One region of the Clostridium lapidicellarium genome, then DNA from elsewhere that is predicted to be linked to it. Evidence: riboswitches for the same ligand, from Rfam matches in the RefSeq annotation. Region 1 holds a riboswitch; each other region holds the start of a gene.
The links. Region 1 has a riboswitch for glycine ahead of AB8S09_RS09090 (GrdX family protein). Riboswitches for the same ligand answer to the same signal wherever they lie in the genome.

Region 2: it holds a riboswitch for glycine, as region 1 does, so the genes downstream of both, gcvT (glycine cleavage system aminomethyltransferase GcvT) here and AB8S09_RS09090 (GrdX family protein) in region 1, are expected to answer to the same signal.
Region 3: it holds a riboswitch for glycine, as region 1 does, so the genes downstream of both, AB8S09_RS08300 (ACT domain-containing protein) here and AB8S09_RS09090 (GrdX family protein) in region 1, are expected to answer to the same signal.

What each region holds. Positions count from the first base shown of each region.
Region 1 is NZ_JBGFFE010000011.1:65,972-72,452, reverse strand. It holds gene trxB (thioredoxin-disulfide reductase) at 1-752, opposite strand, end outside; gene AB8S09_RS09090 (GrdX family protein) at 824-1,234, opposite strand; glycine riboswitch at 1,267-1,323, opposite strand; glycine riboswitch at 1,326-1,481, opposite strand; gene AB8S09_RS09085 (ATP-binding protein) at 1,600-2,190, opposite strand; gene AB8S09_RS09080 (Crp/Fnr family transcriptional regulator) at 2,302-2,979, shown strand; gene AB8S09_RS09075 (methyl-accepting chemotaxis protein) at 3,553-4,380, shown strand; gene AB8S09_RS09070 (asparaginase) at 4,458-5,471, opposite strand; gene AB8S09_RS09065 (GNAT family N-acetyltransferase) at 5,750-6,322, shown strand; gene AB8S09_RS09060 (DUF2156 domain-containing protein) at 6,362-6,481, shown strand, end outside.
Region 2 is NZ_JBGFFE010000025.1:27,704-34,184, reverse strand. It holds gene gcvPA (aminomethyl-transferring glycine dehydrogenase subunit GcvPA) at 1-1,155, opposite strand, end outside; gene gcvH (glycine cleavage system protein GcvH) at 1,160-1,543, opposite strand; gene gcvT (glycine cleavage system aminomethyltransferase GcvT) at 1,561-2,667, opposite strand; glycine riboswitch at 2,724-2,818, opposite strand; gene AB8S09_RS13495 (nitrogenase component 1) at 2,997-4,334, opposite strand; gene AB8S09_RS13490 (nitrogenase component 1) at 4,318-5,799, opposite strand; gene AB8S09_RS13485 (MetQ/NlpA family ABC transporter substrate-binding protein) at 5,815-6,481, opposite strand, start outside.
Region 3 is NZ_JBGFFE010000010.1:2,921-9,401, reverse strand. It holds gene AB8S09_RS08310 (HD-GYP domain-containing protein) at 1-179, opposite strand, end outside; gene AB8S09_RS08305 (PFL family protein) at 284-1,642, opposite strand; gene AB8S09_RS08300 (ACT domain-containing protein) at 1,660-1,929, opposite strand; glycine riboswitch at 2,054-2,143, opposite strand; gene AB8S09_RS08295 (AEC family transporter) at 2,357-3,301, shown strand; gene tpx (thiol peroxidase) at 3,372-3,866, opposite strand; gene ymfI (elongation factor P 5-aminopentanone reductase) at 4,041-4,784, shown strand; gene AB8S09_RS08280 (response regulator transcription factor) at 4,929-5,765, shown strand; gene AB8S09_RS08275 (SdpI family protein) at 5,835-6,209, shown strand; gene AB8S09_RS08270 (hypothetical protein) at 6,239-6,481, shown strand, end outside.

The sequences.
Region 1 (6,481 bases):
GTTAACTTTCCCTTGAAAAGCTGTGATATGGGCTCATATCCCACAAACACAAAACATCCATCTACCTTCAACTTCCTGTTTTCACCTGTAATTTTATTCTTTAAGATCAATCCCTCGAGTATTTCGTCCCCTACAGCCCCTACTACAATAGAATTCCATATAAACTTTATTTTGGGATTGTTAAAGGCCCTTTCCTGCAGTGATTTTGTTGCCCTCAAGGCATCTCTCCTGTGTATAACCGTAACACTGCTAGCAAATTTTGTAAGATAAATTGCTTCGGTGATAGCTGAATCTCCACCGCCTACTACCGCTACATCCAGGTCTGTAAAGAAATCGGCGTCGCAAGTTGCACAGTAGGAAATTCCTCTTCCTCTCAATTTCCTTTCATTATTGAAGCCTGAAAGTCTTGGATTTGCACCTGTGGCAATTATTATTGTCCTGGCCCTATAGGTTTCCTTCTTGCTCTTCAATACCTTGATTGCACCATCAATATCCAAATCTACTATCTCATCTTTTGCAAACTTCACTCCAAAGTCCAAAGCCTGCTTTTTCATTCTCTCGCTTAAACTGGCTCCCGTACAATTTTCAATGGAACCCGGATAATTATCAAGTTCATCCGTGGTAGTTATCTGCCCACCATATTTCGCCCTCTCTATCAACAAAGTATCCATCTTGGATCTTGCTGCATAGAGACCTGCCGACAGACCAGCTGGCCCTCCGCCAATTATTATACAATCGTATAAATGTTCCATACTCATACCTCCTAATATTGTTAAAATATAAACAGTTCTTTATATTCATGTCCCTGCTCACACATAAATTATCAAAGATTATATCTGATCAAATCATAATCTACTACTGAAAAGTCATCCAGCACTTTTTTACTCCAATGTGAAACACCATAATCCCTTAAAAATTTTTGAGTAGTATGAATTCCCATCTCTATATAATTTAAAGACTCCACATCTACAGTATTCTCAGTTGTTTTAGATATTATGACAGTCCTATACGGGACCTCATTGGGCTTCACACCACTTACAAGTGGATGAGTAAGCAGCCTGTGATTTTTATGTATGTAATCTCTAGCTTTTTTTAATACATCCATGGCACTGCCGTCTATGAAATCAATTTCATATCTGTCTGACAGCTTTTCCCTGCATGTTGGATTATTAGTAATTACCATTATGGGTTCTACCATATCATTTTTTCCTTTCAAATTTTTCCTGTTAAACATAAAATAAGGACACGATAAAAGAATTCTCTTTTACCCTGTCCTTTTTACCTGAGAGATTTACTCCTTCGGTGACAAAAACTTTCCAGAGTTTTGTCCTTTTTCGGTCCTTTGACCTGAGAGATTCATATTATCTAAGAGAAATAACACTTACCCCTTCGGCTATCCATTCAAGGATGCTGTAGAACAAAAGTCTGCAGCTAAGTGGTTTTCAAAATTAATTTTCCACTTAATCTCCCGAAAAATTCATCCAAAATTTATAATATTAACTTTTCTACTTTTATTATATATTACATCAGAACACTTTTCCACATTTCTCAACGACATTCCATATTTCATTTTTTGATACATCCCATAAAATTATCATATTAATTTTTATCTTCTATAATATTTCCTTCAATAGATATTACAACTTCCCTATAGGGAACCATCATTCCAGAATTCAGCATTGAATTTTTAACCGCATTTACAATTCCGCCACAGCAGGGTACCTCCATCCTCACTACAGTTATGCTTTTCAAATTATTGTTTTTTATGATATCGGTAAACTTCTCCTCATAATAATCTATATCATCCAGCTTTGGACATCCTATTAAAACAATATGACCCTTTATAAAATCTCTGTGGAAATTTCCATAAGCATAAGACGTACAATCTGCCGCTATTAAAAGTTCTGCATTTTTCAAATAGGGAGCCCTGGGATTTACAAGCTTCAGCTGAACCGGCCATTGTCCGAGTTCCGATACATTTCCTTTATAATTTCTGCTTTCCCTCTCAATTATATCTATTGCACCTCTAGGACACTCCGGAAGGCAGTCTCCAAGGCCATCACAGTATTCATCACCTTTAAGCCGTGCTTTACCACCCACCAATTCTATGGCACCTTCATGACAGGCATTTACACACAAACCGCATCCATCACATTTTTCTCTATCTATATTGACGATCTTTCTCTTCATCATAAATTCCTCCCTTGTTTTTATGCCTATATTATAATAAAATAAAATCATACAATCCGTATCCTATGTTACTGTAAAATAATATTTTTATATATCAAAGCGGAGGAAAATATGAAAAATATATATGACGTATTGAGCAACTGCATATTGATGAAAAACTTTTCAGAAAACGATATTGAAAAATTGCTTGCAAAGATAGAATATACTCCCAGAAAATATTCAAAGGGAGAGGTAATAGCAATTGAAGAATCGGATTGTTCAAAAATAGGAATAGTCATAGACGGAAATGTAGAGGTACAGAAGACATTTTCTTCGGGGAAAGTCATAACTTTAGGTATCTTAAGGGAAAGCGATATATTCGGGGAAGTTATAATATTCTCCAACAGAAATACCTATCCGGCCACTATAACTGCATCGAGCAGTACTTCTGTAATGTTTATATCCAAAGAAGACATATTAAAACTATGTAATATTTTCCCCATGTTTTTAAAAAACTTTATGTCTCTTTTATCCGATAAAATACTCATGTTGAATAAAAAGCTCAAAAATATATCCTATGAAACCATACGTCAGAAAATTTCTTCTTACATATTGGAAGAATACCATCAGCAGAAAAATTTAAAAATATATTTAAACTGTACCAGAAAGGAAATGGCGGATCAGCTGGGAATTCCAAGGCCGTCTCTTTCAAGAGAGCTCATAAACATGAAAAAAGACAATCTAATAGATTTTAACAAAAACCTCATATTTATAAAAGATATAGACTCTCTGGAAGACCTGCTTCTTTGAAGTAAAAAAAGGGAAACGAAAATCGTCTCCCTTCTACTTACTACTTAGCATATTCCTCTTCCACATCCACCACATAATAACAATAATATAATTATTATTATTATTGCACTGCTTCCGCTTCTACCACCACTACAACATCTGTGTGACATATAAAGACCCCCCCTTATTATCTTTAAATTATATTATATAATTTTTAAGTTACCTTAATTTTTTATCTTCTGTTTCTTTATTTCAAAAACCAAGGTATAATTCAGCAGTTTTTATCTAGCATTTTCTTCCAACATCGCCGCAATCAATACCACAACACAATATTAGAATTATTATTATAACCAGTATCTCTTTTCCGCTTCCTCGTCTACCACAACTTCTACGTGACATAAAGATCCCTCCTTATCATCTTTAATAAATTATATTATTAGGTACTCTTTTTTTTCATCATGTGTTCTATACTTTTATAATATTAATTACAATGACAAATGTGACTTTTATTTTCTAAAATAATTAAAAAATACTTCCATTTGTGCTATTGTATAACTATAAACAACATTATTACTAAAATTGGGGGAACCATTTATGGAAGAAATGAAAATTGAAAACAAAATACAACAGGCATTCAATACCTTAATGCCCTACATGCAGTATTTTTTCGACGATGAAATCGCCTTCACTATGTCAACTACCACCCATTTCATTAAAGTCGTAAACAGCGAAAATATAAAAATGAATGCAAAAGCAGGCGATCCGCTGAGGCCGAAGGGAGCCGCCTATGAATGCATAAAAGCGAGAAAAGTATATTCTTCTATAATTCCAAAAGAAACTTTTGGAGTTGAAATAAAAGCCATAGGAATACCAGTAAAAGAGGAAAATAAAATAATAGGAAGTATAGTTCTCGTAAAAAGCCTGAAGAGACATTATGAATTCAATGAAGCATCTAAAATTCTGTCAGAATCCATAGAAAATATCTCACATGCTTCGAATATGCTGTCTTCCGGAATAGAAAACACTGTCAAATCCAGTAAAAAAATATTAGATGAGGTAAAATATGCTTTGAGTAAATCGGAAAATACAGATGAAGTCTTGAATTTTATAAAAAATATAGCTTCTGAAACCAATTTACTCGGTTTAAACGCAGCTATAGAAGCTTCCAGGGCAGGAGAACAGGGAAAAGGATTTTCAGTCGTTGCAAAGGAAATAAGAAAATTATCCAACTCAAGCAGTAACTCCATAAATGAAATAAACTCAACTTTAACTGAAATAAAAAAATCCGTGAGCAATACTTCTCAGGGAATTTCATCCGCAGTAGATAATTTTAAAAACCAATTATCTGAAATACAGAATCTAGATGCTTCAATACAAAATTTAAGTACATTAACAGACAAGCTAAGGAAATTATCGGAATAAATTTCAATATAAAGTACAGAGTCCAATAATTATTTAGGATTAAATATTTTACTCTGTACTTTTTGATTTAGAAAGCTCTAAAGATTTTTTTTCAAGTTAAAATCCGGGAATATGTCGCCTATTTTTTCCCCTACATTGTTTAGATTTTGTCGATTTCTATATTTACCAAGTGATTTGCTTTCAGTCTGATCCAATACATTCAGATCTTCCAGACATTTAACAACGGTTGGCCATAACGCCCTGTCAACATTACCATCTTCTATCTTGATTGCCATTCCCAAACCACTGCCTCTGACTCCGACACAGTATACACCTTCTGCGCCATATTTCCCGATAAGCTTACCATGGGTATTTTTTATGAGGTCGGTGCAAAATCTGTCAGTACCTGCCACCATTTCCGGGGCATTGTTCATAGCTTTAAATATTCTGTCCGCCGCCTTATTATAATCCTGTGGCAGTCCGTTTCCGCTTGCAATCCTTGAATAACCCAGCGCCATATTATATAAGGGCATTCCAAAAACGGGCACGGTACACCCGTCTGTTCCTATAATTATATCCTTTTCCCTTATGGAGCACACTTCAGATATTATCTTTTTAATTTCCCTTTGTACGGGATGTTCCGGTGAATTATAGTCCTCCAGATCATATCCTTTTAATACACATACAGAGAGTATGCCGGCATGTTTACCCGAACAGTCAGTGTAAGTCGGATTTAACTTTGCATGATTCCACAGAAGTCTTTGGGAATATTCCCTGTTTGACGGCAATGTAGAACCACACAGAAGGTTATCAACATTAAGGCCCAATTTTTTCAATATGCCTTCTACAGTTTTTCTATGAAATTCTTCCCCTTGATGTGAACCGCACATTATAGATATTTCCTCATCCGTAAATGAAAACTTGTCTGCCGCCCCTGACAATATTATCTCCAAAGTCTGCAGCGGTTTTGCCGCAGAACGCATATAAGTTACTTTATATGAATTTCCCAAACTATATATAAGGTTTCCATTACTATTCACCACTGCTATATCAGCCCTATGGACACTTTCAATTAAAGATCCTCTTGTAACTTTCACAACTATTTCCGACATAAAAACTCCTCCATTAATTTAAGTTATACCTAAATATTCTACTTTAATTCCTCTTTTCTTTTAATTCAAAAAAAATTTCACATATTATCAAAGTTATACTTATTTCTATACTATAATAGTCAAAAATATATTATAATATACAAAAGATTAATATCAACCGGTTTTACACAATTTACAAATTAGGTTATAATGATTATGTATAAAAAAGTATTATCCTTTAATTCTAATTTTTTACTTAAATATTTCATATTCATTACAAAATACAAGAGGTGATATACATTTTGGTTAAAGATCTACTGAAAGGTTCTAAAATAACACTCACTTCCTTTAAAGATACCCACCTGCCTTCTTTAGAAAAATGGTACAATGATATATATTTTCTAAGAAATTTTGACATGATACCTGCTTTTCCAAAAAATGCGCAGGAATTAAGTTCTGCAGTAAATGATACGAGGAGATCCTCGGATAAATGCATATTTGCAATAAATTACACGGAAGATGAAAAAATAATTGGAATAACAGGTTTTGAAAATATACTGTGGAACAACGGCACTGCCACAGTATATATAGGCATTGGCGAGAAAAAGTACCGGGGCTGCGGAGTAGGAAGTGAATCCCTATATCTAACTATGGAATTTGGATTTGAGGAATTAAATCTCCACAGAATACAACTTACTGTCATATCCTACAATAAACCTGCCATAGGACTTTATGAAAAACTTGGATTTAAAAAAGAGGGAACCTACAGGCAATTTATATACAGAGACGGGATCAGATATGATATGTATCTTTACGGTATACTGAGATCCGAATGGGAAACTAATATAAAAGGAGGTACTATCAGTAAATAGTAGAATTATAATTTCTACTTATTGAACTGTAAAATTTTTATGCTTAAATTTGAACCTATTACTTTAGAGGATAAATCAATTTTTGATAAATATCTTGGCAGCTACAATTTCAGCACCAGTGAATATTCATTCACCAATCTCATAATATGGAGAAAGGCC
Region 2 (6,481 bases), on a different contig from region 1:
TTCGTTAAAAAACGGCCTGTTGAACACCGGTTTATACTTTCCGCTTTCAGTAAGTTTTTTAAAGGCATAATGAACTTTCTGTATATTCTGGCAGGCAACCTCCCTGATTCCTTCTTTGCCAAGTGTAACCAAATATATCAGGGCAGCCAGTGCGTTTAAAGCTTCATTAGAACATATATTCGAAGAGGCTTTTTCTCTTCTTATATGCTGTTCTCTTGCCTGAAGTGTAAGCACAAAACCTCTTTTACCTTCCCTGTCCGTTGTTTCTCCTACAATTCTGCCGGGAATTTTCCTGAGATATTTCTTTCTTGCAGTTAAAAATCCAAAATATGGTCCGCCATAATTCATCCTGCTTCCAAGGGGCTGCCCTTCACCCACAGCTATATCTGCACCGCACTCGCCGGGATTTTTCAGTATACCGAGGGAAATGGGACTGCAATATACTATCAAAAGTGATCTGTTCTTATGGATATACTTTTCCATATCTTCAAGTTCCTCTATTATTCCAAAAAAATTTGGTGTCTGGACTATAACTGCCGCAGTATCTCCATCCAGCTCGGCCTTAAGTCTGTCTATATCTGTAACTCCACATGTTTCGTCTATTTCCACAAGCTCCAAATCTTTAAATCTCAAATAGGTCTCAAGCACTTTTCTGGCTTCCGGATTAACGGTCTTAGATACAATTATCTTTTTTCGTCTCACGATATTTGCAGCCATCTGTGCAGCTTCAACACAGGCCGTGGCTCCATCATACATGGATGCATTGGAAACATCCATCCCTGTCAAATCAGCCATAACAGTCTGATATTCAAATATACTCTGTAGGGTACCCTGGCTTATCTCAGCCTGATAAGGAGTATATGCAGTATAAAATTCAGATCTCGATATTATGTGTCTCACTATGGAAGGTATATAATGATCATAAGCTCCTGCACCTAGAAAACAGGTTAATTCACTACAGCTCCTATTCAATTTCGCAATATCGTCAATATAGGACTTCACTTCAAGTTCGGACATTCCATCATTAATATCCAATTTTCTTTTCAGACGTATGCTCTCAGGTATGTCAGAAAATAAGTCATCTATTTTATTTATTCCTATTTTTTTCAACATAATTTGTCTGTCTTCATCCGTCAGCGGCAAATAAGGATGCATAATATCACTCTCCATCACATAAATTTTTATAATTTTTTGAATCCAAGAGTTCGCTAAGTTGTGAATTATCTGACATTTCAATGCAAATTATCCAGTTTTCATAGGGATCCTGGTTTACATATTCAGGATTATCCACAAGTCCCTCATTTACTTTAATCACCCTGCCCGATACAGGCATATACAGATCTGAAGCTGCTTTTACAGATTCCACCGCTCCAAAGACTTCACCCTTCTCAAATTCTGAATCCACCTCGGGCAAATCAACAAATACAATATCGCCTAAAGAATCCTGGGCAAAATCAGTTATGCCCACATAAGCTTTATTCCCATCATCTGCCTTTATCCATTCGTGATCCTTCGTATAAAATGCTCCCTCTAAAGTTTTCATCTACAACTTCCTCCCCATCATTTTTTATAATTTTTTTTATAAAATCTTTTATTTACAACTTCCGCTTTAAGAAACCTGCCTCTTATTTTTACAAAAATCTCAGTTCCAAGTCTGGAATAACTCGAGTTTACAAGAGCAAGTCCCAAATTCTTCTTTAGTGACGGGGATCTGTATCCCGTAGTCACTTCACCTATCTTCCTATCTTCTTTAAAGACCTCATATCCCTTTCTTGGAATACCCCTGTCTATCATTTCAAATCCAATTATCTTCCTTTTAAGCCCCTCTTTTTTCTGCTTTAAAAGGGAAATCTTCCCTATGAAATCTTTTTTGTCCAGTTTTACAAAAAATCCCAGTCCGGCTTCAAGAGGAGTAATGAATTCAGAAAGTTCATTGCCATAGAGAGGGAGATTCACTTCAAACCTCAGTGTATCTCTTGCACCTAGTCCCACTGGTTTTATGCCCTCTTTCCTTCCGGCTTCAAGTATATTGTTCCACAGATATTCTGCATTTTCAGTACTGGAATAAATTTCAAACCCATCTTCTCCCGTATATCCTGTTCTGGATATCATGCATTTTCTCCCGCAGACCGATACATCCCTCCTGCAAAAGAAAAACTTAATTTCCTCCAAATTCACATCGGTGAGTTTTTGAAGTATGTTTTGGGCTTCAGGTCCCTGAAGTGCCAGCTGTATAATGGAAGAAGATATATTTGCAATTTTCACATCAAAACCATCACAATTTTCAAGCATCCAGTTGATATCCTTTTCAATGTTTGCAGCATTTATGACCAAGAAGAAATGTCCTCCATCAAATCTGTATACTATAATATCATCTACAACTCCGCCATTTTGATAACACATGGGGCTGTACATCACCTGATTGTCCTCAAGCACAGATGCATCATTTGTAATCAAATTCTGTACAAATTTCAGGGCATCTTTTCCCCTTATATCAGCTTCACCCATATGCGAAACATCAAATAAACCAGCTTTTTCCCTGACCGCATTGTGTTCGGGTATTATGCCCTCAAATTGTACCGGCATAGACCATCCTGCAAAATCTATCATCTTTGCACCATATTTTTTATAGGAATCAAACAGTGCAGTTTTCTTTAATTTCTCCACAGCAAACCCTCCTGATCATATTTTTAGATAGCAAAAAAGACATGAAAACAAACTGTTCACATGTCCCTGTTCATTTACCTGAGAGTTTCGATGCAAAACATCTTTCACCTTCGGTACTGCTTTAAAATGCAGATTTTCCAGAGCTTTGTCCCATGACGTTATATTATACCTGAAAGTTTCTGATATAGTTGTGAAAATATATCATTGCTCCTTCGGTTAACATACGTTGTTATCTCACGCCACAATCATCCAAACCAACTTTTATACTACTACATTAATAATACATCCTAAAGCAAATTATTTCAATAAAATATTTCCAATTGAGTATATTATTTATAGGTATTCAATATACTGCTGTATATATCCTCCATCAGGGTCAATCCGCCGCTGTATCCGACGTAACTCCTGTTCAGCACCAGCCTGTGCAGAACTGGAATAGATATATTTATCCAAAATCCATTCAGCTCAGAAGCTATATCCCTGTCCCAGGAACTTCCCAATATAAGAGGCCTGTAATTTTCAAGGGGATATTTTCTCAGGCTTTCATGAATTTTACCTCCGTCTATTTCAAATATAACCTTTGAAGAAAAAGTATCCGACAGGTGGACAAATTCCTGTTTTATGCCATGTCTATATTTTTCAGGAGTGTCATCCGTTATATACTGCTGTCCCGGGACAATTCCAAGTTCATTCACCAGAAATTTGCTTATTCCCAGCGCATAAAAAGAATCCGTTATATTAAAAAACCTATCTGCCATATCATATCTAAATTCTATGAAAAAGTCCAAGGACCTCTCAATATAATAATAAAATCTCTTTTCCTCCTTTTCTATAAATTCTTCAACTCTTTTCCTGTCCAGTTGTGCAAATTCTGCAACAGTTCTCAAAAATTTGCCGGTTTCCTTTGCCCCTATTGGCAGTATTGGATAGTGCAGGTATGGAGTCCCATACTTCTTTTCCAGATGCTTTGCAATATTCAGCCCCACCCAGGGTGAAAGCACCAGATTAAACTGGGCGTCGGGAATTGTCTTCCACTCATTCACCCCTTTCGACTCCGTACCAAAAAGTATATTTACTTTAAGGCCTATTCCCTGAAGCAGCTTTTTTATTCCCAGCAAATTGCCGGTCCAGAAGGAATCTTGATAGGGAAGCACAGACCAAACATTTACAAGACCTCTCTTCACTTTTACTCTCTTTTCCCCTATAAATTGATCTATGATGGCTTCAACCACCATCTCGTGCCCTTTAAAATTACTCCCCCTGAATCCACCTGTCTCGGCGCAGACTATCGGAATACCCCTATCTCTATATTCACTTACTATTTCTTCCACATCATCCCCTATTATGTCCGCAGTGCACCCTGTCAAAACCACTAACAGATCAGCTTTTAAAACTTTCAAAGCTCCATCTATAACCTGTCTCAATCTTTTTTCTCCCCCAAATACAACTTCCCTTTCAGTTGTATTTGTACAGGGAACAGAGCTCCCGCCTGAATATCCTATACCCTGGTATCCCGAGGCGACACTCAGTCCGTCATAAAGCTTGATTCCGCAGCCAGGACCGGAGTGTATTATTGGAATAGCTTTTTTGATGGCCAATACAGACTGTTCCGCTCCCAATGCACAATAATGCCTGGGCTGCTCAACTATATCAGTCGTTTTTGCCATTACATCCACCTCCTAGAAAAGTACAGGGATCCTGCTTCAACCACCAATCGGTATAGGGAAGCTCACAGTGACAGGCAATATTTTTTACAAATTCTTTAGTGGCAAGAACATCAATTATTTTATTGCCATAATTTATAAGTCCCCCGTATCCAAGTCCAAACTGCTCATCCCCCATTAAAAATGTAGGTATTCCAAGCTTTGGTCCCCAGGAAGACATCCCACCGTGTCTGGCTACCAGCAGGTCGGGTTTCAACCTATTGAGTATATTTACCAGTTCAAAGGGCTGCTTGTTGCACACATCATAATTTTCAATGTCGCCATAATTTCTCACTACATGTCCCAAGCTGTCACTTTCGGGATTTCTGTCGTCATAACACGGATCGTGGTGAAATATGGCTGCCCCCACCACTTCCATGTGAAGATCTCTTAAAAGAGCTATGAGACTGTGACCATGGGCTGCCCCAGCAGTTACATACACTCTTTTGCCCTCGAGTTTTTCCCTGAGCCTTTCAAGCTTTGGGGCAATCCTGTGCTTCTCCGATTTTATGAGTTCCTCCACTTCACTTTCCCTGCCGACAGCTTTTCCAAGCTCCCTAAACCACATATCAGTTCCAGTTATCCCATATGGAGGCGGCGACTTGACTTCAGCCACCCCATATTCCTGTTCGAGTCCAGCAGCCAGATATGTCCCCAAGGTAGGACATACCTGCACTGTAGCAGCAGATTCAGATATTCTCTCCAATTTTTCTATATTTGAAAAAGGGACGATGTAATTGGGCTTCAGCCCTATTCGGCCAAATAAATCCGTAAATATATCACTCCCCCAAAAATTAATTACATTTACAACGTCACTTTTCTTTTCAACGGGGGGCTTAACAATTTTCCTCAAAATAGCATGATAAGCAGCATCAAAACCCGTCGTCCAAATTCTTGATCTAAACCCCTCACAGGACACATATGCCACAGGTATGCCCAATTCTTCCTGTAATTTGTCAGTCACGCCTTCCACGTCATCTCCAATAATTCCGGAAGCGCAGGATGCAGTTACAAAAATTGCCTTGGGATTGAACCTTTTATATGCTTCACGCACAGTCTTTTCCAATTTGAAAACTCCGCCGTAAATCATATCTTTTTCCTGCAGATTGGTATTTAGCAATCTGGCATTTTTCAGCGGCATATTTCTTCTCCTCTGTCCCACCCTGTTTGTAAAATTATAATCTTGGAAATCGGCACAGCACCCTATTGGAGCATGATTTATTACCACTGCATCTTGTATCATAGCCAGCTGACAAAGTGCATTTCCCGAGCTGCACCCGAGGCATTGGCTAAAACTTCTTCTTCTGTCGCATAATTTGCCTTTTTTATAGCTATCGCACAATTCTCCGGCAGTTCCGGCAAAACCCGTAATTGAACCCAGCCTGGATTCCCTTACCTCCACTTCCGGGGATTTTATATCAATACCCAATACTACACCTCCTCTTTAAAAAGCTGGCACTACTGCAACTCCATACTTTTTCTTTATAAAATTCTTGACATCTTCTGAATTGAGAGCTTTTACTACTGCTTTTATTTCTTTTCTATTTTCATCGCCCTTCCTCACAACAATTATATTTGCATAAGGTGATTTACTGCCCTCCCTGAACAGTGCTTTATTGGGATCCATCTTAGCTTCAAGTACAAGATTCGTATTTATTACAGCACCGTCCACATCTTTTAATACCCTGGGAAGTTGAGCCGCATCCACTTCCTCGAATTGCAGATTTTTAGTATTTTTGGCAATATCCGAAGGCGTTGCACTGTAATTGGCTATCCCTGATTTCAATTTGATAAGCCCCTCTGTCTCAAGAAGTGCCAGTGCCCTGTATTCATTGGATGAATTGTTAGGTATGGCGATTTTGGCACCATTTTTAATATCATTTTTACTTTTGATTTTATCGGAATAAAAACCCATTGGTTCAACATGGACTTTTCCAGCCACAGCAAAATTATATCCCTTTTCCTTGGCTACGGATTTCAGATAAGGCAAATGCTGAAAATAATTTGCATCTATTTGTTTTTCCTGCAGGGCGGGGTTAAGCTGGTCCTCGTCATCCAGCACCACGACATCTAAATTAATGCCCTCCTTTGCCAGCATAGGTTTTACATGA
Region 3 (6,481 bases), on a different contig from region 1:
TTTTTTACATAAACTTCTATTTTATCCACAAGGTAATTTTGTTTCAATTTATCTATAGTAGGTTTTGTAACGATATTATTTTTTGACAATAACATTTTATCTTCAAAAATTACATCTTCTGAAGACATCATTCCAGGCTTTAGTTCGGTAACTGGAATAAGTTTCTTTTCCCATGCCATATTGTTTCACCTCATATATTGTTGATTTAGAAATATATAGTAATATAACAATTTATCGTATTAATTTTATAATTCTAAATATGTTTGAGGCCAAATTAGGCATTTTAGTTTTTAAAGCTGTGAATTGGTGCCGGAATTCTGCCGCCCCTATTTATAAAAAGTTTACTGGAAAATTTGCTTACAGGCATTATGGGAGCTTTTCCAAGGAGACCACCAAAATTTGCCTCTTCTCCTACGGATTTATTATAAACTGGTATTAACCTTGTTGCAGTTGTTTTACAGTTTATCATTCCTATGGCAGCTTCATCTGCAATTATGGCAGATATGGTTGATTCCGGTGTATTTCCCGGTATGCCTATCATGTCAAGTCCAACGGAACATACACATGTCATGGCCTCCAGCTTTTCCAAATTGAGAGAACCTGCATTTACTGCATTTATCATTCCCTCATCTTCACTTACCGGTATGAAAGCACCGCTTAGACCTCCAACTTGTGATGCAGCCATTATACCACCTTTTTTAACTGAGTCGTTTAAAAGTGCAAGTGCTGCCGTTGTACCTGGACATCCACAGCTTTCCAATCCCATTTCTTCGAGAATTCTCGCTACACTGTCTCCTACTGCAGGTGTAGGTGCCAATGACAGGTCAACTATTCCAAAGGGTACTTTCAATCTTTTTGAAGCCTCATCAGCCACTAATTGTCCCATTCTGGTTATTTTAAAAGCAGTTTTTTTTATAGTTTCAGTTACTGTGCCGAAATTTTCCCCCTTTACTTTCTCCAATGCAGATTTTACCACGCCGGGACCACTTACGCCTACATTTATTATGGTATCAGCTTCTCCAATTCCATGAAATGCCCCAGCCATAAAAGGATTGTCTTCTACAGCATTTGAAAATACCACCAATTTGGCGCATCCTATGCTGTCGTCTTCTCTGGTGAGATAAGCAGTTTTTTTCACTATCCTCCCCATATCCTTTACTGCATCCATATTTATTCCGGCTTTTGTAGTTGCAACATTCACCGAAGAGCAGACCTTATTGGTGGATGCCAGTGCTTCAGGTATGGATTCTATGAGTATTCTATCTCCCTTTGAATAACCCTTATGGACAAGTGTTGTGAATCCTCCGATAAAATCTATACCGAGGGTTTTTGTAGTTTTGTCTAGAGTCTGTGCAAATTTTACATAGTCTTTGTCGGAGGTTGATTGAGCCACAAGTGAAATGGGGGATACGGATACTCTTTTATGTATTATTGGTATTCCATATTCCGTTTCGATTTGTTCCGCAGTTTTAACCAGGTTTTCAGCACATCTGGTTATTTTGTCGTATATTTTTATTCTGGCTTTCTTCCCGTCGCTGTCTATACAATCCATGAGGGATATGCCCATTGTGATTGTCCTTATATCGAGATTTTCCTTATCTATCATATTTATTGTTTCCATTATGTTTTTGGTATTTATCATATTGTTCACACTCCAGTTTAGATTTCTTGCATAGAAGTAAATATGTCTTCTCTTTGAATCTTGATATCAACACCCATTTCTCTTGCCTTATTTTCAAGTATATTTTTTATGCTTGTAAAATCTGTTTTCATTTTGCTTAAATCTACCAGCATTATCATGGTAAAATAATTTTCTATCAGAGTTTGATTGATGTCTAGAATATTTATATTGTTTTCAAACAACACAGAAGTTATTTTGTAGATAATACCAACTTTGTCTTTTCCGATTACAGTTATGAATGCCTTCATCTGTTGAATTCATCTCCCTTCAATATTGATAATTATTTAAGAAACAAAAAAGAGATTAAATTAAATTTAATCTCTGGTAAACAAGGAATTAAAACAGCAAATAATTAGAAATTTACTATTTTGGATAAAATCCTCTGTCCTCTTTACCTGAGAGTTTCACTGTAGACAGTTTTCCCCTTCGGCGCTCTTTACGAGTCTCTCCAGAGGCTTGTCAGCTAACGGTCTATGGATATATTCCGCCAGCTTCATCCAGCCTGTTAAATTATTAAAGTGATTATAACATGTTTTTTATTATAATTCAAATTGATGTTGTGATAATTTTACCTTAAGATTAACTTTATTATAAATTGAATGTTGTGTGTATTTAGAGTAAAATAGACGTTGATATTTTAATATAAAATTATTTTGAGAATCTGGAGTTTATAATATGCTACTTACTTTTTTTACATCTTTAGAAAGCATCATTCCGATCATTGTAATGATAATGGTTGGTTATTTTATGTCACGTGCAAAGTGGATAGATGATAAATTTGGAAGTGCGATAACTAAATATTTGCTGAATATTGCACTTCCCTGTTATATGATTTGGAATCTAGTTGGCAATTTTGACCGCAGTAAGTTTTTTTCTCTGATAAGTGGAATTTTAGTTCCACTTATCTCCATGGGAAGCATGTATATACTGTCTGTTTTAATCAGCAATTTGCTCAAAGTTCCAAGGAGACATAAAGGAATCTTTAGATCTATATTTTTTTGCTCTAATACATTTTTTGTTGGACTTCCAATTAACTTGGAATTGTTTGGACAAAAAAGTGTACCCTATGTATTGATTTATTATATAGTTAATACAACATATTTTTGGACAATCGGAAATTATGAAATCAGTCGTGATGGAAATTTAGCCAAGAATGTTTCTTTTTTTTCAAAAGCGACAGCCAAAAAAATCCTAACACCTGCATTGCTGGGGTTTATGGTTGGGATTCTGCTAATCATCCTAAAAATAAATCTGCCGAATTTTGTAATGGATACTTTAAACTATCTGGGATTTCCAACGACACCTTTTGCTTTAATCTTCATTGGATTGGTACTGAGTTCGGTTAAATTTTCCGAACTGAAATTTGATAGGGAACTGTTGATTTTGCTTGCTGCCCGATTTGCTCTTTCACCTGTTTTGGTTATGCTGCTGCTTCATTTTATCCATGTACCGCCGCTGATGGGGAAAGTATTTATTATCCAATCCATTATGCCTGCAATGACCAATACAAGTATTGTAGCAAAAGGTTATGGTGCAGATTACAAATATGCCAGCATTGTGACTGTTATCACTACACTTGCTTGTATAGTTGTTATTCCAATATTCATGATATTTATATAGTTCAGATTAAGTTAAAAAAAAGATTCTTGAACCTTTGGGATCCAGGAATCTTTTGTACTGTATATTCACTTTATTTTGCTTTTTTAGCGGCATTTAATATGGCATCGAAGTTTGGCTGATTTGTAACTTCAGGTACATATTCTACATAGGTGATTTTGTTTGTGCTGTTAACTACAAAGGCAGTTCTGGCCAACAGACCTAAATCCTCCATGTATGTTCCAAAATTTTTACCAAATGTCCTATCTTTAAAATCCGATACTGTAATTACATTTTTTATTCCATTAGCTGCACACCAGCGGCTCTGGGCGAAGGGCAGATCCATGGATACTGTATATACAGTCACGCCTGGAATTTCTGATGTTTTTTCGTTAAAAGTTCTGGTCTCCAGATCACAAACCGGTGTGTCTATAGAAGGTACTGTTAAAAATATTCTAACACCGTTTGTGTCTTTTAAAGAAACTGTATCCATTGCATTGTTTATAACAGTAAAATTTGGCACAGCATCGCCAACTTTAAGAGGACTGCCAGAGAGTCTTACGCTTTTTCCCTGAAATGTTAAATTCATATATATCCCTCCAAATAAATTATATTAATTGAGAATTATTATTTATTATAATTATAATAGCATAAATGTGCAGAATATGCAAATTTACTATAATTTTATTTTGCCATTATGTAGAGTTAATGTATAATGTTTCTTGAAGTAATGCAGGTTTGATTCTAAAAGGAGGAAATTTATATGGAAGATTTGGGAGGAAAAATTGTTGTAATTACTGGTGCATCCAGAGGTATAGGGAGAAGTATTGCTGTAAATATTGCAAAATGTGGTGCCGCTGTGGTAATAAATTATAATAGAGATGAAAAAGGGGCATATAAAACTCTGGAAATGGTAAGAGAAGCTGGTTCTACTGGAATTGTAGTTCAGGGCGACGTTAGCTTGTATGAGGATGCGGAGAAAATAGTGAGAGATGCCATAGGCAAAATGGGCAAAATAGATGTACTGGTAAATAATGCAGGTATATGTCATATAGGTCTGTTTGTAGATATGCAGCAAAAACAGTGGGATTCCATAATAGATGTCAATTTTAAAGGAATGTTGAATTGTACACATTGTGTGTTAAAGCATATGATTTCAAGAAAAAGCGGATCTATAATAAATATTTCATCCATGTGGGGAAATGTCGGTGCTTCCTGTGAATCAATTTATTCTGCCACAAAAGGTGCCATAAATATTTTTACCAGATCTCTTGGAAAGGAGATGGCACCTTCTAATATCAGAGTAAATGCCGTAGCGCCAGGTGTAATAGATACACAGATGAATGCCTGTTTAAAAGCTGAAGATAGAGAAATTTTAAAAGAAGAAATTCCCATGGGCAAGTTTGGAAATAGTGATGAAGTTGCAAAAGTAGTATGTTTTTTGGCAGGAGGTTCTTCTTCTTACATGACAAGTCAGATTATAACTGTAGATGGTGGGATGTCCTAGCAAAAAACATGGTTTTCAACTGTATATTTTTTTAAAGTAAGTCTTAAATTGGACGATAACAAAATATATGACATTGAAAATTTCATTTTTCAAATGCGGAAAGGAATAGTCTAAAATATTACTATGGAAAATAGGATGATAATTATGGATAAAGTTATTGTATTGGATGATATGGCTTATATGAGATATAGAGTAAAGGAGATTCTGGAGAGAAAGGGAATTGGCGTATATGAGGCAGGCACTTCTTTTGATTTTTTTAATAAACTTCATGACAATAAAGATGAAATAAATTTAATAATATTGGAAGTTGGACTTAGCAATGAAGATGGTTTTGAAGTAATTAGAAAGATAAAAGCTAGAAATCTAAATATTCCAATAATGATACTTACAAAAATGAATACGAGAAATGCATTCATAAAATGTATAAAAGAGGGAACATCAGAATATATATTAAAACCTTTTAATAATAAAATGCTGATTGAAAGGGTTAATAAGCTTATAAAATCCAGTAAAAATAAGGATGAACAAGGTGAAATAATATATTTGAACTTCCAGCAGTATATAACAAGACAGATTGTGAAAGCTAAAGCTGAACATACGAAACTTTCAATTATAATGATCAGCTTGATAAAAAAATATTTTACGGAAATGGACGAAAAAATAGAAGTAAAAGATAATTATCTGATATTAGTGGACTCTCTCTATGAAAAATTAAGAGTTCTTTTTAAAACACCGGATTTGTTTGAAAAATATGGGTTTTCTACACTGGTAGGTGTATTACCCCGATGTCAGAGGGGAAGAGTGCGTTTTATCATGAATAAGATAAATGAAATATATAATAGAATAAGATCTGTGGATGAAAAATACAGTGAATATCACCTTGAATGCAGTTATGTGGTTTTCCCTGATGATGGAAAGGATAAACCTCAGCTGCTGGATAAACTTACATCTAATATGAAAGACAAATTAAATGGGAAATAGGTTGGCTTTTTAAAAGAATTGTTTTATTATTAAAGTAATGGATATTAAGTTTTAAGGGGAGCTGAGTATATGATATATTCACTGGTATTTGGCCTGGTAACCTTGGCTTTTGGCGTTATACCCAAAATGGTTAGACCTAAAAAAATCAATTCATGGTATGGATATCGCACTGATATTTCTATGAAAAATCAGGATACATGGAATGAAGCAAACAGATATTCTACTAATCAGTACGTGTTGGCAGGAATTATTCTTCTTATTTTAGGCGAAATAGGTCATTATTTTCTGCACGGCAAGGGTTATTTAGTACCATTGATAGGTTTTATACCTGTTCTGATGTGTACGGTATTTACTACAGAGAAACATATGAAAAAGATCTTTGATGAAAACGGTAAAAGAATTCATAGAACTAATAATCTGAAACGAAATAATGCAGATGATTGACAAGTATGTGATTTAAAAGGGGGATAATCATGGAAGTTATAGCAGTCTGGAAGGATTGCAAATATTTTGAGAATTATGATAAAACAGTGGATGCTTTTGTCATAAAATGTACTTTATATGAAACTAAGTCTAAAATAGAACCTTTTCTTACAGGTATACAGAAACATAATTTATTTATGAGTAATAAGACCAGATCCAATACCCATCCGGATTTTTATTTTTTGGTATCCAGAGATGTAAAGTATATTAAACCACTTGAATGGTTCTGCAAT